2 regions of the Sodalis sp. RH20 genome follow, and region 1 is predicted to be linked to the other one. Evidence: predicted binding sites of a transcription regulator. Region 1 holds the regulator's gene; the other holds the start of a gene.

The links. The regulator PhoB, encoded in region 1, activates phosphate uptake and scavenging genes when phosphate is short. The targets are predictions, from matches to a motif close to CTGTCATAAAACTGNCNNAT.
Region 2: the regulator PhoB is predicted to act here: its motif matches at 7,121-7,140, upstream of pstS (phosphate ABC transporter substrate-binding protein PstS).

What each region holds. Positions count from the first base shown of each region.
Region 1 covers NZ_CP178733.1:3,405,644-3,416,599, forward strand. Annotated here, with positions in the region: gene ACL2XM_RS15735 (PstS family phosphate ABC transporter substrate-binding protein) at 1-777, opposite strand, end outside; gene phoR (phosphate regulon sensor histidine kinase PhoR) at 774-2,111, opposite strand; gene phoB (phosphate response regulator transcription factor PhoB) at 2,136-2,825, opposite strand; gene sbcD (exonuclease subunit SbcD) at 3,037-4,350, shown strand; gene ACL2XM_RS15755 (AAA family ATPase) at 4,347-8,021, shown strand; gene ACL2XM_RS15760 (SDR family oxidoreductase) at 7,981-9,063, opposite strand; gene ACL2XM_RS15765 (LysR substrate-binding domain-containing protein) at 9,175-10,065, shown strand; gene rdgC (recombination-associated protein RdgC) at 10,179-10,956, shown strand, end outside.
Region 2 covers NZ_CP178733.1:4,762,337-4,773,292, reverse strand. Annotated here, with positions in the region: gene ACL2XM_RS21740 (PTS galactitol transporter subunit IIC) at 1-1,136, opposite strand, end outside; gene ACL2XM_RS21735 (PTS sugar transporter subunit IIB) at 1,141-1,422, opposite strand; gene yieH (6-phosphogluconate phosphatase) at 1,760-2,443, shown strand; gene phoU (phosphate signaling complex protein PhoU) at 2,457-3,221, opposite strand; gene pstB (phosphate ABC transporter ATP-binding protein PstB) at 3,236-4,012, opposite strand; gene pstA (phosphate ABC transporter permease PstA) at 4,057-4,950, opposite strand; gene pstC (phosphate ABC transporter permease PstC) at 4,950-5,909, opposite strand; gene pstS (phosphate ABC transporter substrate-binding protein PstS) at 5,972-7,012, opposite strand; gene ACL2XM_RS21700 (anaerobic sulfatase maturase) at 7,169-8,401, opposite strand; gene ACL2XM_RS21695 (Crp/Fnr family transcriptional regulator) at 8,462-9,079, opposite strand; gene ACL2XM_RS21690 (sulfatase-like hydrolase/transferase) at 9,054-10,568, opposite strand; gene ACL2XM_RS21685 (solute:sodium symporter family transporter) at 10,565-10,956, opposite strand, start outside.

The sequences.
Region 1 (10,956 bases):
AATATAGAGATAGCGCACCAGCGGATAGTCGCCGTTAAGCAAGGCCGACTCGTCCGGCGTCACCTGGCGGCCGGCCTCGTCGGTTAACGGCAGGATCCGCACGCCGGCGGTATGAAACCCCATGCCGGCGTAACCAATGGCGTTGCGCGACGCGCTTACCGCCTGCGCCACCGAAGCCGACCCGGGCAGTTCATTGACTGATGCCAGCAGGTCACCGCCGCACAGCACGCGCTGGCGGAAAAAACCATAGGTACCGGAGGCGGAATTGCGGCCATAGCGCAGCAGGGCCATATCGGCCCACCGCCCGGTTAGGCCGAGTTCCCCCCAGCGGGTGACGGCAGGGGCGTCGCCGCAGCTGCGGGTGATGGAAAAAATGGCGTCCAACTGGCGCAGGCGCAACCTGGGCAGGGGGTTATCCTGGTTGACTATAATCACCAGCGCATCCAAGGCCACCGGCACCGCCAGGGGCGGGTAGCCGTAATGGCGCTGGAACGCGGCGATTTCAGTCGCGTTCATCATGCGGCTCATCGGCCCGATTTGCGCCGTGCCCGCGGCCAGCGCCGTCGCCGCCGTCGCCGATCCGCCCGCCTGGATCTGCACGCCGACATCCGGATAGTCATGTCTGAAATCCGCCGCCCACAGGGCCATCATATTCGCCAGCGTATCGGAACCGCTGCTGGTGAGGCTACCCGACAGCACCGACAGCGGCCGCGCCGCCGCCGGCAGGGTCAACAGCAGGCAGAGCAGCCAGCCCAGGGTTTTTACAGCTTTTATCATCGGGATTTGACACGTGAAGGAGAAGTGGGGTTATTTTCGGCCAGGACGGGGAGGACAATCAACCGGTTGGGCAAGGTAAAAAAGAAGCGGGTACCCGCGCCCGGCTCGCTGATAACATCAAGATGGGCGTCATGATTGCCGAGCGCGTGCTTAACGATGGCAAGCCCAAGGCCGCTGCCGCCGGTCTGGCGCGAACGGGCTTTGTCAACCCGGTAAAAACGCTCGGTCAGGCGCGGTAAATGCTCCGGGGCGATGCCCGGCCCGTTATCGCTGACCTGAAACTGCGCGCCCTCAGCGGTACGCTGCCAGCACACCTCGATGCGGGTGCCCGGCGGCGTATGGATGACCGCATTGTATATCAGGTTCGACATCGCGCTGCGCAGCTGATCCTCATTGCCGCGCACCAGCAACTGTTCATTAACCCGGAACACGATCTCATGCCGTTCCTGGCTGAGCGCCCCGGCGCTTTGCTGCAGGCGCTTGAGAATGGCCGGAATATCGACGCGTTCATTGACCTCGCCCTGCGGCGCGGCCTCGATACGGGATAACACCAGCAACTGCTTGACCAGGCGCTCCATGCGCTGCGTCTGATCCTGCATGGTGTGGATGGCCTTGGCGCGCATGGCTTCATCCATATCCTGGTCGTTCATCATTTCCAGATATCCCTGCAACACCGTCAGCGGCGTACGCAGTTCATGGCTGGCATTGGCGAAAAAGTTGCGCCTGGCGCCTTCCAGCTGGCGCATCTGGGTCACGTCGCGGGCCACCATTAACAGCTGGTCGTCGGTATAGGGCATCACGCGGAATTCAACGTAACGTTGCTTATTGAGCAGCAGGGTCAAGGGGCGCTCGAACGACTGGCCCTGGATATAGCTGTTGAATTCAGGATAGCGCAGCAGGTTAAGGATATGCTGGCCGTTGTCTTCCGGCCAGCGAAACCCGAGCAGCTGCTGCGCCAGGCCGTTGCACCAGAAAATATGGCCGTCGTCGGTCAACATCACCAGCGCATCAGGCAAGGTTTCCGCGCCGCTGCGAAAGCGTTTGAACAATGTCGCCAGTTCACGCCGCCGCCGCCGGTGGCGCAACTGCATCTGATGCAGGCCATAGAACAGCGGTTCCCAGCTTCCCCGCCCTTCCGGCGGCGTATGCCGGAGATCGACCCATAACCAGCGGGACAGCCGCAGTTGGTAATAATAGTTGCGCACCAGCGCGGCCAGCAGCGCCGCCACCAACAGCCAGGCCAGGTGGCCGACAAAAAGCGACAACAGCAGGGCCGGCAGGCAAAACAGCCCCAGTTCCAGCAAAATCTTACGCCAGGATAAACGTTCCAGCACCGGCAGAGCTCCCCTTATACCGCGCTAATAGCGCGCGGAAAAACGATAGCCGGTGCCGCGGACCGTCTGCACCATCCGATCGTGACCGCCGGTTTCCAGCGCTTTGCGCAGGCGGCGAATATGCACATCAACCGTCCGGTCCTCAACATACACATTAGTGCCCCAGACATGATTTAACAACTGTTCCCGGCTATATACCCGCTCGGGATGGGTCATGAAAAAGTGCAGCAGTTTAAATTCGGTCGGTCCCATCTCCAGGGCCAGTTCGTTGGAGGTTACCCGGTGCGACGACGGATCCAGGCTTAAGCCCTGCAGCTCAATCTTATCTTCCACCGCCATCGGCGAAATACGGCGCATCACCGCCTTGATCCTGGCCAGCAGCTCCTTGGGCGAGAACGGTTTGGTGATATAATCATCGGCGCCCACTTCCAGCCCCCGCACCCGGTCTTCCTCCTCGCCGCGCGCGGTCAGCATCATGACCGGAATATCGCGGGTCAATACCTCGCGTTTCATATGTTTGATAAATTGAATTCCCGAACCGCCTGGCAACATCCAGTCGAGCAATACCAGATCCGGATAAGGCTCCGCCATACGGCTGACCGCCGTGCCGTAGTCTTCGGCTTCGATGGGCTGGAAGCCATTCTGTTCAAGTACGAAGCACACCATTTCACGAATCGGCGCTTCGTCTTCCACGACTAATATGCGTTTTGCCATTTTTTCCTGCCATTAATCTCTGCGGTTAACGTGCCCGGGCATTATGCGTCACTTTTATGACAGATTTATTAAAATCAGCCCATCGTGCCAGAAGCATAGCGGATGGCGGTTTTTTTTCGTCCCGGGTTGCCAAATTAACAGCTTTACGTCGGCATCGCCCGGGGTAAGGTTTATACTCTCGCCCTGACTTTTACACTCTGGCTGGAGCGTCATGCGGATCATTCACACTTCTGACTGGCATCTGGGTCAGTCGTTTTTCACCAAAAACCGCGCCCGGGAGCACCGCGCCTTCCTGCAATGGCTGGTGGCGCAGGTGGCAGAACGGGATATCGACGCGGTGATCGTGGCCGGCGATATCTTTGATACCGGCACCCCGCCCAGCTATGCCCGCGAACTGTTCAATCGTTTCGTGGTGGCGTTGCAGCCGACCGGTTGCCAGCTGATCATACTGGCGGGCAATCATGACGCGGTGGCGACACTGAACGAATCCCGGGCGCTGCTGGCCTGCATGCATACCCGGGTTATCGCCGGCGGCGGGTTCGGCGCCCGGGACGATGACGACAACGCCGACGGCGACCGCGAAGACAGCGGCGGGCAACCGGTTTTTGTACTGAACGATCGTAGTGGAAAGCCGGGGGCGATACTGTGCGCCATCCCCTTTTTACGCCCGCGGGATGTGCTGACCAGCCGCGCCGGAGAATCGGGGGATGATAAACAGCGGGCGCTGATGGACGCCATCGCCGCATATTACCAGGCGCTATATGACCGGGCGCTGGCCCTGCGCGCCAAGTTGCCCGGCCGGCTGCCGATTATCGCCACCGGACACCTGACCACGGTGGGCGCCGCCACCACCGATTCGGTACGCGATATTTATATCGGCAGCCTGGACGCGTTTCCCGCCCAGCTGTTTCCTCCGGCGGATTATATCGCCCTCGGCCATATCCACCGCCCGCAGTGCGTGGGCGGACAGCAGCATATCCGCTATTGCGGTTCGCCCATCGCCTTGAGTTTTGATGAGACCGGGCAGCCCAAGCAGATCAATATAGTCAGTTTCGACGCCGGGGGCGTGGCGGACATTTCCCCGGTTTTGATCCCGGAAACCCAGGCCCTGCGCCTGATAAAAGGCGACCTGGCGGACATCGAGGCGCAGTTGCGCTCGTTTAGCGATTACCCGGGGTCCACGCCCGTCTGGCTGGATATCGAGGTGGTGACAGACGCCTGGCTGAATGATATCCAGCAGCGTATCCAGCAGTTGGCGGCCGATTTGCCGGTGGAAATCGTGCTGTTGCGCCGTAACCGCGAGCAGCGGCTGTCGGCACTGGCGCGCCGGCAACGGGAAACGCTGGTCGAACTGAGCGCCGGGGACGTGTTTGAGCGGCGCCTGGCGCTGATCCCCTCCCCCGCGCCGGAGAACCTGGACGCCATACGCTTGCTCTATCGCCAGGTAACGGCGGACGTACAGCAAGGCGCCGCGGCGGAAAACCCGCTAGCGCCGGATGCCGCAACCAAAGGAGACGCCCGGTGAAAATCCTGACGCTGCGGCTGAAAAACATCAATGCGCTCAGGGGCGAGTGGAAAATTGATTTTACCGCCGACCCCTTCGACCGCGCCAGCCTGTTTGCCATTACCGGTCCCACCGGCGCCGGCAAGACCACTATTCTTGACGCCATCTGCCTGGCGCTGTATCACCGCACGCCCCGCCTGGACGCGTTGCCCGGCCAGGAATTGATGACCCGGCTGACCGCCGAATCGCTGGCGGAAGTCGAGTTTTCGGTCAAGGGCGTGGGCTATCGCGCCTTCTGGAGCCAGCGCCGGGCGAAAAACAGCCCGCAGGGCAAACTGCAAAACGCCAGGGTCGAACTGGCGCGTTTGGCCGACGGCGCCATCCTGGCGGATAAAATCAGCGATAAGCTGCGCCTGACCACCGAACTGACCGGCCTGGATTTCGCGCGTTTTACCAAATCGGTGCTGCTGGCGCAGGGGGATTTCGCCGCATTTTTAAACGCCGATGCGAAAAATCGCGCCGAACTGCTGGAGGAACTGACCGGCACCGATATCTACGGCCGCATTTCCGCTGAAATTTTCGAACGCCATAAAACGGTGCGCGGGGAACTGGAGGCACTGCGTACGCGCGCCGCCGCCATCGAACTATTGAGCGAACCCCAACTGCGGGAACTTGACGCCGAGCTGGATAGCCTGCGCCTGGAGCAGGCCCGGCTGAACGCCGAACAATCGCAGTCGCAACGGCATCACGCCTGGCTGGAGCGGCAGCGCCAGTTGACCGGCGCCCTGGCGCAGGCACAGGCCCAGCGCCAGGCCGCGCAGGCGGCGGCGCAGGAAGCACAGGCGCCGCTGGCGCGACTGGCGCGCGGCGAACCGGCGGAATCCCTGCGCCCCCTGCTCGACGATCGGCAACGCAGCGCCGTGGACCTGGAACGGGCTGAGCAGGAGCTCGCCCGCGCGTGCGCGCTGGAGCTGCAAAGTCAGCAGGCGCTACAACCGCTGCGGGAACAGGCGGATACCGCCCGGCGGCGCTGGGAGCAGCACGCCCGGCATCAGTTGGCGCAACAGCAGTTGATAAACGACCATCTCGTGCCGCTGGACCAGAAAATCGCCGGGCTGGAACAACAGGCCGCGCAACAGGAGGAACAGCGGTTAGCCCAAACGGAACAGCAGCGGAAACGACAGGCGCTGCAGGCGCTGAAACAACAACAACATCATGAGGCCGGGCAACAGGCGCAGCTTGTCGCCCGCTATCTGCTTGAGCATGCCGCCTGCCGGCAATGGGGCGGGCAGCTCCCCCTCTGGCGCGAGCTGTTTGCCCGCCGCCGGCGCGAACAGCGCGACATCGACGAACTGGCCCGGCAAGGCGCGCAAATCACGCAGGAACTTGAACAACTCGATATTGCGCGCCAGAAGGAACTCAGCGCGTCGCAGGCCTGCCGGCAACGGGTAATGACCTTCACGGCGCAGTTGGCGGAACGTCAGGGCCTGCACGATGAGCAGGAATCCCGGTTCCCGTTGGCCGCGCTGCGCGCCGACTGGCAGCACAGCCAGCAGCAGCGCGGCCGGCGCGCCCTGATGTCGTCCCTGCTGCCGCAAATGGAGCGTGTAAGCCGCGATCTGGCGGCCAACCGCACGCGGGAAGATCAACTGCGGCGCGACTGCGACGATATTACCGCCGCGCTGGCGGCGCTGCGGCGCGCCGAGGCGGATAAGTCCGCCCTGCTGGACGAAATGACCGCGCGCCATCGCCTGGAAATGCATATCGTCTCGCTCGGGGAACTGCGCGGAGCGTTGCGACCGGGGGATCCCTGCCCCCTATGCGGCGCCACCGAGCATCCCGGCATCGCCCTATACCAGGACCTGCAGCCGCAACACACCGATCGGCGGCGGCAGGAACTGCTGCCGGAGGTGGAGCGGCTCAAGGCCGAAGTGGTGGCGGCGTTTACCCGTCTCGAGATGCTGCAGCAGGAGCAGCGCCAGGCGACGGCGCAACAGGTACGCCTGCAAGAGGAACTGGCGTTGCTGGACGACGCCTGGCGACAGGCCGCCGCCGGGCTGGATCTGGCGCCCGGCGAACACGCCGCCGCCTGGCTGGCTGAGCAGGACGCGCATGAGCAGGCATTGGCCCGGCAGTTGGAGGCGCGTGAACAGGACAACCAGGGGCTGCAGGCGGCCCGCGACGCCCTTGCCCAGGCCGACGGCGAATGGCAACGGCTCGACGCCCGTCTGGCGCTGAATGCCCAGCAGAAGGATGCGGTGACCCAACGTCTGCGGCAAACGCAGCAGCGCCGTCAGGAACAACAGCAACGGATGGACGAACTGGCGGCGCAAAGCAGCGAGGCTCTCGCCCAACTGGGACTGACCCTGCCGGCGGATTCCGCGGTTGACGCCTGGCTGGCCGAACGCCAGGAGGAGTGGCGGCAGTGGCAGTACCAGCAAGAGCGCGAACAGACGCTGAAAAACGACCTTATCGCGCTGGAAGGCGAACTGCGCGGCCACCGGGAAGCCCAGGCCGAACTGGCGCAACAGTTGGCCGACCTCGCGCAGCGGCAGCAGACAACCGGCAACGCGCTGCGCCTGGCGCGTGAAGAACGCCGCAAACTGGCCGGCGATGACAGCGTGGCGCAGCTCAACGCCCAACTGAGCACACGGGCCGGGGAAGTGGAGCGGGACCGGCGGCAGTCCGAACTCAGTGTACAGCAGGCGCAGGAAAAGCTGCATCTGCTGGCCGGTGAAATCCGCTCGCAGCGGCGGCGGCTTGAGGAACTGACTCAACAAGCGCAGCAGGCGGCGACGGCGCTGCGGCAGGCGCTGGCAAACAGCCCGTACGCCGGGCTGGCCGAGCTGCAGGCGGCCCTGTTGCCCGGGCAGGAGCGGGACCGGCTGCGTGAGCTGCGCGAGAAAATAAAGGAAGAGCGGCAGCGCGCGGAGGTGATGTGGCAGCAGGCGGAGCTGGCGCTGCGGCAACACCATGACGATCGTCCCGCCACCCTAGACGAGGCTGCCGACTCTGCCGCCGTGGAGCGAACGTTGGCCGATATTAAGGCATTATTATGGGAGCTGGCGCGGCGGCAAGGCCAGCTACAGCAGCAACTGGCAAGCCACCGCCAGCGCCAGCGCGATCAGCAGAGCCTGTTGGCGGAAATCAGCGCGGGCGAAGGCCGCTACGCCGACTGGAGCTATCTCAACGAGCTGATTGGCTCCAAAGAGGGCGACAAGTTCCGTAAGTTCGCCCAGGGTCTGACGCTTGAGCACCTGATTTATCTGGCGAACCAGCAGTTGTCCCGCCTGCACGGCCGCTATCAGCTGCAGCGCAAAACCGAGGCGGAGCTGGAGCTTGAAGTGGTGGATACCTGGCAGGCGGATGCCGTGCGCGACACCCGCACCCTTTCCGGGGGCGAAAGCTTTCTGGTGAGCCTGGCGCTGGCGCTGGCCCTGTCGGACCTGGTCAGCCACAAAACCCAGATTGATTCGCTGTTTCTCGACGAGGGCTTCGGCACGCTGGACGCCCAAACGCTGGATATTGCCCTGGATGCGCTCGATTCGCTTAACGCCACCGGCAAGATGATAGGCGTCATCAGCCATGTGGACGCCATGAAGGAACGCATCCCGGTGCAAATCAAAGTGAAAAAGATCAACGGCCTGGGCATCAGCAGGCTGGAGGCGCGTTATGCGGTGCGCCCGGAATAACGCGGCGCCGGCGGAATTCATCGAACAAGGCGTAGAACATCGCTTCGGTGTCGACAAAATCATGAAAACCGGAGCGGCGCGCCTTACTGCCGTCGGCAAACATATCGTAATCCCAGGAGAACACGAAATCGGCGAACGGCCAGCCCGACACCGCCTGATAATCCGGTGCGGATAAACGGTGCCGGCGGGTTAATTCCCGCCAGAGTTCCGTTTTATCCGCCATGACTTCCTTTAGCGGCATGGGCAATGGCGGCGCCAGATCCAATTCAAAATAGCCGGCAATTTTCGGCCACAGCTCACTCCAGCGGAACAGATCGCCGTTATTGATGTTAAACGCCTGGTTGCCCGCCCGGGGCTCGGTGGCGGCCCAGAGCGTGGCCCTCGCCAGCAGCCCCGCATCGGTCATTTCCATCAGCGCGTGGTAAGCGCCCGGTTTGCCGGGAAAACGCAGCGGCAACCCCAGCGCCTTGCAGATGGAGGCATAGACGGCAATGCTCATGGCCAGGTTCATCGGATTGCCCAGGGAAAAACCGCCCACCACCCCCGGCCGGATGGCGGACCAGGTCCAGCGTTTATTGCGCTGGCGTTGCTCCAGCCAGGTTTGTTGCGCCACGTTGAATTCCGGCGGCATATGTCCCGCATCGGTTTCCCGCGCCGGTGTCTTAAACGGCCCCAGGTGCGCGCCATAGACTTTATAGCCCTGCATCAGGCTGACATGCTCCAGTTTCCCGGCAACCGGCTCGATTGCCTCAACGACGTTTTTCAGCATCATCATATTGGGAACAACCAGTCCCGCCCAGTCGGACGCATCCTGGTAGGCGGCGTAGAAAATATGGGTAATGCCGGTCAGCGGGCGCAGCGCCCGGCCTGTCGCCTGCGCGTCCAGCAAATCCACCGCCAGGTAGCTGACGCCGGGCCGGTCGCGGCCGCCGCGGCGCGACAGGCCGATAACCTGCCACCGCCGGGATTCCAGTTCCGCGACGAGCCGGCCGCCGATAACGCCGTTGGCGCCCACCACCAGGGCAATCCGATTATTTTGCATGTGTTTTCTCCGCTGAAAAAAGACGATGCGTCACTATAATTGATAAGCAAAAAAGTGATAATAGGACCATAACCACTATCAGTTATAAGTAAAACTAATAAACGGAACACCATGGATAAACTCACCGCGATGCATACCTTCGCGCGCGTGGCCGAGCTGGGCAGCCTGTCCGCGGCAGCGCGCGATCTGGGCCTCACGCAGCCCGCCGTAAGCCAGCAGGTGGCCGCCCTGGAAAAACTGCTGGGCACATTATTGCTCTATCGCACTACCCGCTCCGTCACCCTGACGGAAAGCGGCAGCCGTTATTATCTGCAGGCCAGGCAGATCCTGGCGGCGGTAAATGAAACGGAAGAGACGCTGCGGGGGCTGAACCAGAGGCTGGAGGGTCATTTGCGCATCCATGCGCCGACGGGCCTCGGCCAGCAGTATATCGCCCGGCTGGCGCTTGATTTTCAGCAGCGCCATCCGGATATCGTTATCGAACTGCTGCTGGACGATCGGGTGGCGGATGTGATCAGCGAGGGAATTGATGTCGCGCTACGTCTCGGGGAACTGCGCACCGCCGGCACGGTGGCGCGCAGGCTCGGCACCCTGCAGCGTGTCCTGGCCGCGGCGCCCGGCTATCTTGCCAGGCAGGGCGCGCCGCAAACCCTGGCGGAATTAGCCGATCGTCCTTACATTCGCTACAGCGGCCGTGGCGACGGCGCCGGACTCACCCTGCTGGGCCCCAGGGGCGCGGAGATGTTGACCGTCCGGCCGGTGTTCCTGGCCAATAATACCTTTACGCTTATCCAGGCCATAGAAGCGGGACTCGGGATAGGCGGCGTCCAGTTACCGCTGATCCGCCGGCAGTTAACCGCCAAAACCCTCGTACGCGTATTGCCCGACTATTATTTTCCGCCGATGGCGGTACATGCGGTGTATCCCGCCGCGCGCTTTATTCCCGGCAAGGTACGGGCCTGGGTGGAGTATCTTGCCGCCGCCCTGGCGGACATTCTGTAGACGCCGCGGCCAGGTTGATTTTTGCCGATTTTAGCGCCGGGATGCGCTATCATGCGCGCTGCGTTTGATTAACCCGCACGCTTACCGACGTGCCGGATCAGGGATCTCACTTTATGTTTTGGTTTAAAAATATCATGATTTACCGCCTGAACCGCGATATTACGCTGTCGGCGCAAGAGATGGAAAAACAGTTGGCGGCCTCATCATTTACCCCCTGCGGCAGCCAGGATATGGCCAAGTCGGGTTGGGTATCTCCGCTGGGCGACAAAAGCGACGCGTTAACCCATGCCGTTAATGACCAGATATTGATTTGCGTGCGCAAAGAAGAAAAAATCCTGCCGTCTTCCGTGGTCAAGCAAGAGCTGAACGGCAAGATCGATAAGCTGGAAACCGAGCAAAGCCGTAAGCTGCGCAAAACGGAAAAAGACGCGCTGAAGGATGAGGTGTTATTCAGCCTGATGCCGCGCGCGTTCAGCCGCTTCAGCCAGACGTTCATCTGGCTGGACACCGTCAAAGGCCTGGTGATTGTCGACGCCGCCAGCGCCAAGAAAGCCGAGGATGCCCTGGCGCTGTTGCGTAAATCCCTCGGCTCGCTGCCGGTGGTGCCCCTGACACTGGAAAACCCCATTGAGCTGACCCTGACGCAGTGGGTGCGCGGCGGTGAACCGCCGGCCGGATTCCTGGTGCAGGACGAGGCCGAACTCAAGGCGCTGCTGGAGGACGGTGGCATCATTCGCTGTAAAAAGCAGGATTTGGCCAGCGACGAAATTGCCGCCCATATCGAGGCCGGCAAGGTGGTGACCAAACTGGCGCTGGACTGGCGGGAACGGGTGCAGTTTATCCTGGCCGACGACGCCACAATCAAGCGCCTTAAGTTTTCCGATACCTTAC
Region 2 (10,956 bases), 1.4 Mb from region 1:
CTGGTCACCAGCGGCGCCAGGCTGGTGCCGATTAACAGCGCCAGGCTCAGGGTAAGCAGGCCGGTGAGCAGGGTGCGGAACATATCGCCCCGGCATACGGCGGTCACCAGCACAAAGGCAAACGGCAGGCCCGTCAGCGAGGCGAACGGCAGAAACTGATTACCGGGGATAATCGCCGCCAGCACCAGCATAATCGGGATCATCAGCATCGACACCGACAGGGTAACCGGATGGCCGACGCTGACGGCGGAATCCAGCCCGATGGAAATTTTGCCGAACGAACCGGCCCGGGACTGCGCAATTTCCTGGATACGCTCGCTGATGGGATAGACCCCTTCCATCAACATCTTGGCCATGCGGGGGATAATGGTCATCACCGCGGCCATGGTGATGGCGGTTTGCAGGATGGCCTTCACATCAACCCCGGCGATAACGGCCAGGATGGCGCCGATAATCGCGCCCAGGCAGGCGGGATCGCCTAATATCGATAAGCGCTTTTGAATCACATCGGTATCGATTTTAATATCGCGCACGCCGGGGATACGATCGACTATCGCGTTAACCAGCCAGGCGGCGGGCACAAACGACGCGGAAAAACCATGCGGCACCGAGATACCCGGCAAATTGAGGTATTTTTCCACATCGGCGGTGGTGCGATCGGCTATCACCATGGTGACGATACAGTTCAGCCCGGCGGCCAGCACCCCCAGCCAGAGGTTACCGGTGATAATGGCCACCAGCGAGCCGGTAAACGCGTGATGCCACAGGTTCCAGATATCCACGTTCAGGATACGGGTGGTCTTGGTATAGAGCATCAGGACATTGATGGCGACGCACACCGGGATCACCAGCGCGCCGACCCGGGTACCCATGGCCACGGCGGCGGCGGCGGGCCATCCCATGTCCAATACCGTCAGGTTCAGGCCGAACCGCTCGACAATGGCATGGCTGACGGGCGTTAACGAATCAATCATCAGGTTAACGGTAATGCTTAATCCGATAAAACCGATCCCCACCATCAGCCCGGCTTTAATCGATTTGGCGATGGATAAACGCAGCAGCAATCCCAGCAGAATGAAGATCAGGGGCATCATGACCGAGGCCCCCATGCTCACGATATAATCGATAACAAACATGGTATTAACCCTCGGCGAGAATCAATTCTTTAACGCTGCTGAATACTTTGTCGGTCCCCATGCCGGTCAACAGGGGCAAAGCGTTAATGACCGGTACGGACACTTTCACCGGCGAGGTGGAAACGATAAAGTCCACATCGTCGCGGGTGGCGGCTTCCGCCACGGTACCCTGTGATATGCGCACCTTATCCAGCAAGTTTTCCCCCTGCAGGTAAGCTTCCAGTTTTTTCAGCGCCACGGTGCTGGTGGCAACGCCGGCGCCGCAGCAAATCATCATATGTTTCATAGTCAGTTCCCAGTCGAAGAAGTGGGATGATTAAAACATGTTAATGAATCGCTAAATGTGATCGATGTGTAATTTTACACACTGAGATGACAATATATTTTTAACTACACTATTATCCTTATATATGTTGTTGATATATAATTGTTTATATTATAAAAAACATTATGGCCGTGTGTTCCACTGTGTAACACCCACCAGCCGGGTTAAGCGGGTATCCACCGCTGCCCGCGGCCGGGGCCAAAAAACAGGCGCGGCAACGGGTTAAGCGATCGCTTGTCCGCCCTGATCGGGTAAAGTAAGAGCGGATATTCCCGGCAACGGTATAAGGACAGGGTTAATGACGGACAAAACATGCGTATTATTTGATTGTGACGGCACGCTGGTGGACAGCGAGATCTTGTGTTGCGAGGCCTATGTGCTCCTGTTCGCCCAATACGGCATTGCGCTGACGCTTACCGATGCCATCAGGGATTTCAAAGGCGTAAAACTCAATGACATCTTCGATCGTATGAGGGAACAGCACGGCCTGCGCCAGCGGGCGGATATCCTGGAAGCCGAGTACCGCGCGCATGTAGCCCGGCTGTTTGATGAGCGGCTGGTTGCCATCGAGGGCGTGCGCGAGCTTTTGCAGCGGATCGTCGTACCGATGGCGGTGGTGTCCAACGGTCCGGTCAGTAAAATGGAGCACTCGCTTGGCCTGACGTCGCTGCTGCCGTTTTTTGCGCAACGTCTGTTCAGCGGTTACGATGTGCAGCGCTGGAAGCCCGACCCGGCGGTGATCCATCATGCCGCCGCCCAGCTGGGGGTACCGGTGGCGCAATGCATTTTAGTCGAGGATTCGGTGTCCGGCGTCCAGGCGGGCATCGCCGCCGGCATGCCGGTATTTTACTATTGCGCCGATGCGCATAATCCGCCGATTGACCACCCGCTGGTCACCCGCTTTGATGATATGGGTCAGCTGCCGGCGTTATGGCGCGCGCGGGGATGGGCGTTGACCGGCGCACCGGAAGTATTGGTATGATCGGCCAGGATTATTATTCCTTCGGCGGACTGGCCTCGCCGCCGGCATCCGCGGCCTTATCTTTACCCGTGCCCGTCAGCAGCGTTTCCAGCGCGTCGCCGCCCACATGGCGGAAGTCCTGTCCCTTAACAAAATAGAAAATATATTCGCAGATATTCTGGCAGCGATCGCCGATACGCTCGATGGAGCGGGCGCAAAACAGCGCCGTCAGCACGCTGGGAATAGTGCGGGGATCTTCCATCATATAGGTCATCAGCTGACGGACGATACCCTCGTATTCCTGGTCGACTTTTTTATCCTCGCGATAAATCCGGATCGCCTCATCCAAATCCATGCGCGCAAAGGCGTCCAGCACGTCATGAAGCATCTGCACCGTATGGCGTCCAAGCGACTCCAGGCTGACCAGCATCTGCAAATGCTGCTGGGAGTATTTTTCCAGCGCGGTACGGCAGATTTTATCCGCGCCGTCGCCGATACGCTCCAGTTCGGATATGGTTTTGATGATCGATATCACCAGGCGTAAATCGCTGGCGGTAGGCTGGCGCTTGGCAATAATACGCACACAGGCCTCATCAATGGCCACCTCCATCGCATTCACCTTGACGTCCCCGGCGATGACCCGTTTGGCCAATTCTTCATCCTGGCTGTGCATCGCGCTGATGGCGTCGGTAAGCTGTTGCTCCACCAGGCCGCCCATCGCCATCACCTGGGTGCGTATGTGTTCCAGTTCGGCGTTAAACTGGCCGGAAATATGCTTATTGAGATTCAGGTTTTCCATGATATATCCCGTTATTAACCATAGCGGCCAGTAATATAATCTTCGGTTTGTTTGTTCTTCGGTGCGGTGAAAATGCTATCCGTATCGTTGAATTCAATTAACTCGCCGAGATACATAAATGCCGTGTGATCGGAGCAACGCGCCGCCTGCTGCATATTATGCGTCACTATCACCACGGTATAATCCGCTTTCAATTCTGAAATCAGCTCTTCGATACGTCCGGTCGAGATCGGATCCAGGGCTGAACAGGGCTCATCGAGCAACAGCACATCGGGGCGAATGGCAATGCCGCGCGCGATACATAAACGCTGCTGCTGGCCGCCGGACAGGCTATAACCGCTCTGGTGCAATTTGTCCTTGGTTTCGTTCCACAGCGCCGCTTTGGTCAGCGACCACTGCACGCGCTCCTCCATCTCGCTGCGCGACAGTTTCTCAAACAGGCGCACGCCGAACGCGATATTGTCATAAATAGACATCGGAAAGGGGGTCGGCTTCTGGAACACCATGCCGACCCGGGCGCGCAGCAGGGAAACATCGCGCTTATCGGTGAGGATATTGTCCCCGTCCAGCAGGATCTCCCCTTCGGCGCGCTGCTCCGGATAAAGCTGGTACATTTTATTAAAGCAACGCAACAGCGTGGATTTACCGCAGCCGGACGGGCCGATAAAAGCCGTCACCTGGTTACGGGCAATGTCCAGGCTGATATTTTTCAGCGCATGAAATTTACCGTAATAAAAATTCAGATCGCGAACCTGTACTTTGCTGTCGTTGGCGTTGTTGATCCCGCTCATGCAACACTCTCTCTTTCGATCAAAGACGCGTCGGCGCCTGACGCTTAATAGGTTTTTTTGGCGAAAATAATCCGCGCGATAATGTTCAGCAACAGCACGCACAGGGTAATCAGCAGCACGCCGGCCCAGGCCAGCTGTTGCCATTCGGCAAACGGGCTCATGGCGAATTTGAAAATCGTCACCGGCAGGTTGGCGATGGGCTGCATGAGATCGGTACTCCAGAACTGGTTGGAGAGCGAGGTAAACAGCAGCGGCGCCGTTTCGCCGGCAATGCGCGCCACCGCCAGCAATACGCCGGTGATGATGCCGGAAACCGAGGCCTTAAGCGTGATGGCGGAAATCATTTTCCATTTCGGCGTACCCAACGCATAGGCAGCCTCACGCAGCGTATCGGGCACCAGCCGCATCATGTTTTCCGTGGTACGGATAACAATCGGCACCTGCAGCAGCGCCAGGGCGATCACCCCGGCCCAGCCGGAGAAATGCTCCATTTTCGCCACCACCAGCGTATAGACAAACAAACCGATAACGATGGACGGCGCGGACAGCAGGATATCGTTAATAAAACGGATCACTTCCGCCAGCGCGGACTTACGCCCGTATTCCGCCAGGTAAATCCCCGCCATGATGCCCAGGGGCGTGCCGAAAACAGTGGCCCAGAGAATCAGCAATCCGCTGCCGGCCAGGGCATTGGCCAGCCCTCCGCCGGCGGTATTGGGCGGCGGCGTCATTTCGGTAAACAACGCCAGCGACATACCGTCAAAACCCCGGCTTACCGTGGTCAGCAAGATCCAGCATAACCAGAACAGGCCGAAGGCCATGGTGATCATGGATAATAACAGCGCCAGACGGTTCTTCTGCCGCCGCCAGGACTGCATTTTACGCCGCGCTTCCATTTGTGGCGCGGTATGGGTCATTTGGTGCTCGACGGTCGCCATTATTTGACCCCCTCGTTTTTCGCCAGGCGCATTATCATGAATTTGGAGCAGGCCAGCACGATAAAGGTAATCACAAACAGGATTAACCCCAGCTCCATCAGCGCGGCGGTATGCAGACCCGCCTGGGCTTCGGCGAACTCATTGGCCAGCGCCGAGGTAATGCTGTTGCCCGGGCTAAACAGGGAAATGCTGTCCAGCTGGTTGGTATTGCCGATGATAAAGGTCACCGCCATGGTTTCGCCCAGCGCCCGTCCCAGGCCCAGCATCACGCCGCCGATCACGCCGTTTTTGGTGAAGGGCAGCACGATACGCCAGATCACTTCCCAGGTGGTGCAGCCGATACCGTAGGCCGACTCCTTCATCAACACCGGCGTTTGCTCAAACACATCGCGCATCACGGCGGCAATATACGGGATGATCATGATAGCCAGGATAATACCGGCGGCCAGGATGCCGATACCAAACGCCGGCCCCGAAAACAGGACGCCGATAAAAGGGATGGTCGACATCACATCGCCCAGGGGCTGTTGAAAATACTGGGCGAACAGGGGAGCAAAAACAAACAACCCCCACATGCCGTAGACAATGCTTGGGATGGCCGCCAACAGCTCAATGGCGACGCCAAGGGGACGCTTCAACCAGTTGGGGGCAAGCTCGGTAAGGAACAGGGCGATGCCGAAGCTGACCGGAACGGCAATCAGCAACGCGATAAAAGAGGTCACCAGGGTGCCGTAGATAGGAACCAGCGCGCCGAATTTTTCACCGGGCGGATCCCACTCCTTGGTCCACAGGAACGCGAAGCCGAACTTTTCCATGCTCGGCCACGAAGCGACAATCAGCGAAACGATAATTCCGCCCAACATCAATAAGGTAATCAATGCGGCCAACCTGACCAACGTACCGAATATCAGGTCGCCTTGTTTACCGGGGGCATGCCGTGCCGGCGTATTGTCAGCCATAGAGTACTCTTTTTGTTGGTTCGTAATCCCTTCCCGTAAGGGAAGGGACGAAACACAAGGACTTAGTAGAGCGCTTTACCGTTACTGTCTTTGATATTGGCCTTCCAGGCGGCGCGGATCTGTTCGACCACGTCCTTTGGCAAGGTGGCGTAGTCAAGGGCGTTAGCCTGGTCGGCACCCTTGTTGTAGGCCCAATCGAAGAATTTCAGGGTTTCGCGGCCCTGCTCAGGCTTGGTTTGGGTAGTATGCAACATAATAAACGTGGTGGAGGTGATCGGCCAGGCATTGTTGCCCTTCTGGTTAGTCAGATCCTGGGCAAAAGATTGCTGCCAGTTGACGCCTTTCGCCGCCGCGCTGAAGTTATCCTGCGTCGGCATTACCGGCTTGCCGTCGGCGGAAATCAGCTTGGTGTAGGCCAGGTTGTTCTGCTTAGCGTAGGCGTACTCCACATAACCGATGGAACCCGGCAAACGCTGGACAAAGGCGGCGATGCCGTCATTGCCCTTGCCGCCCAGTCCGACCGGCCAGTTAACCGTGGAACCGGCGCCGATTTTTTCTTTCCAGGTCGCATTCACCTTGGACAGATAGCTGGTGAAGACAAACGACGTGCCGGAACCATCGGCGCGGCGTACCACGGCGATATTCTGATCAGGCAGCTTCAGGCCCGGGTTCAGCTTGGTGATGGCCGGGTCGTTCCATTTTTTGATGTTGCCCAGGTAAATTTCACCCAGGGTATGGCCGTCCAGGGTCAGTTCGCCGCTTTTGATTCCCGGTACGTTGATGGCCAGCACCACGCCGCCAATCACGGTCGGAAATTGGAATAAACCTTCTTTCTTCAGGTCGCCATCGCTTAAAGGAGCATCGGACGCGCCGAAATCAACGGTATTGGCGATAATCTGTTTAATGCCGCCGGAAGAACCGATGCCCTGGTAGTTAACCTTTACGCCGGTTTCTTTTTGATAGGTATCAGCCCATTTAGCATAAACCGGGGCGGGGAATGTGCCGCCGGCACCTGTCAGGTTGGCGGCAGCGAACGAAGAAATACTCGCCAGGGCGAACGTAGCTGCTACAACACTGGCAACGGTGGTATGCATCAGTCTCATAATCCCTCCTGTGGGATATTTAAAATCGGCCCATGGCCGTTTTCTTCAATTATTATAATTGCTGCAGGAGGGAAAATAGGACAATTAGGTTACAGATACATGTCGGTAATATGACATTTTTATGACACCGGGATGGGTACCTATTTTAATGGCATATTAGCCTTTTTTTTCAATCCCCGCCTCCGCAATCCGATCAATATCGCGCATAATGCCGGCGGCCGGCCGATGGTGCGCCAGTTCGCCGGCCATATACGCCATATAGGGCGCGATATGGGAAAAAATAGCTTTATAGCCGGGGCAAAGATGATTATGCCACTGGCCCCCGATGCGGTGAATACGGTGCTTAGGACAGCCGCCGTGACAGGCAAACCGATAGTCGCATGACAAACACGGCGTCGCCACATTGGCTTTTAGCTGGCCGAACTGGCGCTGTTTTTTCCCACCGGCCATGGCGGCCAGGTTCCCTGTCATCAGATTGCCCAGTCTATGCTCAGGGTAGACGAAATGATCGCAGCTATAGATATCGCCGTTCTGCTCGACGACCAGGCCCTGGCCGCAGGTGGGCTGCATCACGCACAGGCTTGGCATCACGCCGCACCAGGCGGCCAGCGCATTATCGAATAGCTGCACAAACACCGTGCCGACATCATGCCGTACCCAGTAGTCAAACAGGGTATTGATAAACGTGCCGTAGGCTTCGCCGCTCACCGACCATGGCGTCAGCGTTTTATCCGCCGTCGACCGGGGATAAATCAATTCCCCCCGCGCGGCTCCGGACAACCTTTGTTCCACGGCCGGGATAAATTGCACATACTGCGCGCCCAGCTCTTGCGTGATAAAAAGATATATTTCCAGCGGCGCCTGGGCGGTTTTATCGTTCACCACGCTCAATACGTTGTAATCTATATGATATTCCTTAAATATCCGGATGGCGTTGATCACGCTGTCAAATACCGGCCGGCCGCTGGCGGTATGGCGATAATGATTATGCAGCCTGGCGGTGCCGTCCACGGAAATACCCAGCAGGAAATGATTATCGGCAAGAAAACGGCCCCATTGATCGTTTATCAATACGCCGTTGGTTTGCATGCTGTTGGTAATCCTTTTTCCCCGTGCGTAACGCTGCTGATAGCGCAGCGCGGCGGCATAAAAGTCAATTCCGGCCAGGGTCGGCTCGCCGCCCTGCCAGGCAAACATGACCTCGTCGCCAGCGCTGGCGTCAATATACTGCTTAATAAATTCCCTGAGCACATCGTCGGCCATATGCTTCGACGCCGATGCTCCGGCGGGTAACAGGGTATTTTTTTTGTCCACATAAAAACAATAATCGCAGTGAATATTGCATTGATAACTGGTGGGTTTCGCCATCAGGGAAAACGGGCGTTTCATAACCGCGACTCCAAACAATATTGCGCGTCAAATACCATGCCGCACCGGCAGCGGCGGCAGTTAACCGGTAAATTCATCCGGCAACAGTCCCTGTAGCTTGAGCTCACTGCCATGGCGGATGGCGGTTTCCGTTTCGCAACCCGCGTATTCGGCAATTTCACGCCAGGTCCATTCATAGCCCGGCCATTGCCGGTATAAATAGTGAATGCCCAGTAATACCCGTTGCTGGGATTTATCGTAGGCCATGCTGGCCAGCCTTTTTTCCGCCTCGCCCAGATCACGCGCCAGCCGCATGAACAAATAGACATTCAGGCGCGGATAGCGGCATAAAAACCGCTGCGGCTGATAGGGGGTAATGCGCGTTACCGTAGCGGTGCGCTGCACGCGCGAGGAACAGTGGTAAAACGTATTACCGAACAGGCTGCGGTAGCCGAAAAAATCACCGGGGCCAAACAGGCGGATCAGGCACACCTTACCGTTCTCCAGCATATGGTACAGCCCCACCAATCCACTGTGCAGGTAATAAAAAGAGAGGGCCTCATCCTCCTGGGGATAAATGCGCGTTTGCTTCGGCAACTGATCCAGCCGGGTAAACATGGCGTGTTCGCTGCCGGACAATTCTGCGAATACGGCGCGGCCCTCGTCCCCATCCTCAGAATTTTTGTCTTTTTTCCTCAATTTTTACTCCCTTGGTCGGCAGGCCGGTATCATAATCCCTGACCACCGGCGAGACGTAATCATCCGGTTTAGGACGAAACGCGCCCAGCCATTGCTCATGCCTGTCGGGCCGCCACGGGCGCATGGCCCAGCGATAGCTGCGAAACGGATCGCGAATACTATCCATATAGTCTACTAAGCTATCATGCAATGCATTACGCCGTTCCGCATAGTCGTCCCGGCCAATCAGGTTTATCAGTTCCTCGGGATCGTTGCGCCGGTCATAGAGTTCATCATCGTCAAACAGATTAATCACCAGTTTTAAATCATTGGTGACCCAGGCGCGCATCGGGATAAAACCGCCGAAGCTGTCATGTTCTATTTCATAACGGTTAAATTCCACCATGACCGACCGCTCCCGTTCCCGCTCCGCCGACGACAGCATAGGCAGCAGGCTTTCGCCGTGCAGCGACGGCGGCACCGGGATACCGGCAATCGATAATAACGTCGGCAACAGGTCGATATGGCTCACCGGTGTATCAATCTCCCGCGCCGGCAGGCCGGGCCCGTGGATGATAAAGGGAATGCGGCAGATGTCGTCATAGCCTGCCGAGCCTTTGCTGATAAGTTGATGCGCTCCCATCATTTCACCGTGATCGGAGGTATACACTATCCAGGTATTTTCCCATTCGTCGGGGGTAAGGTGGTTCAGCACGCGTCCTATCTGGTCGTCGACAAAATCATTGCAGGCAAAATAAATCGGATGATGATAGGTGGCGCCATCCGTTACCGGCGACGGCATCGCCCTGGCCCACAAACGCTGGTGCATCGGTTTATCGCTGAGATCATCGGTTCCTTTTGCGCCCAGCGGGTAATGGAAATCGGCAAAACGGTCGAGATAACGCGGCGGGCAGGTAAAGGGATGATGCGGCTCATCGTAAGAAAGCACCAGCAGGAACGGTTTCTCGCGCCGCAGGCGCTGCTTATCGATAAAATGTATCGCGCGCTGGCTGATGCGATAGCCCCAGGTAAATTCATCATCAATCTGATGTTGTTCAAGTTCTTCCTTTGAATTCAGCCCGTTGCGCCATAAGCTGATTTTTTCTTCCGGCAGGTCATGCAGGTAATTAGCGCCATCGTACCAATATTCCGCCGCCCATTCCGGCGGACAGATGCCGGTGCCGAAATAGTCGTGGCCATCAAGATGCCATTTACCGATATAGGCGGTTTGCCAGCCGGCATCCTGAAAATAGTTGCCCAGGGTGCGCATATTCTTACCCGGCGCCAGATTATTGGTCCAGGGACCGCTTTGGTTGGAATACAGGCCGGTGAACAGGCCCGCGCGCGCCGGGGTGCACAGCGGCGCGGTGGTAAATGCCGAATTGAATTTGGCCCCGCGCCCGGCCAGCGCATCGATATGCTCGGTATGCAGGGGAAGGCCGGTATAGCACCCGACCATATTGGTGGCCTGCGTATCGGTCATGATAAAAATAATATTAGGTTGCATCAGGCGATTTCCTCCCGGGTTTTGGTTTTTCTCAAACCGGCGAATATCAGCCAGCCGGAAATGGCGACAACGGTTATGCCCGCGATCCAGCATAACCAGAGGCTGTGCCAGCCACCGAAGCGGGCGAGAAAGGCATAAATAAATATCATCGCCGCAATAACGCCGACGGAGGCGATTTTTACCGACCGCCACGGCGACATATCCACCGCCAGGGAATCATGGAAGACAAACGGGGTGGCGCGCGGCGCAAGTTTACCGATAACCAGCATCACCAACGCGTTCAGGCAAAACGTTATCGCCAGCACATACAGGAAATGAATAGGGAAATGGAAAACGTAATTGATCAGGATATAGCTGACGATACCTAACAGCAGCGCCAGCTTAGCCGCCA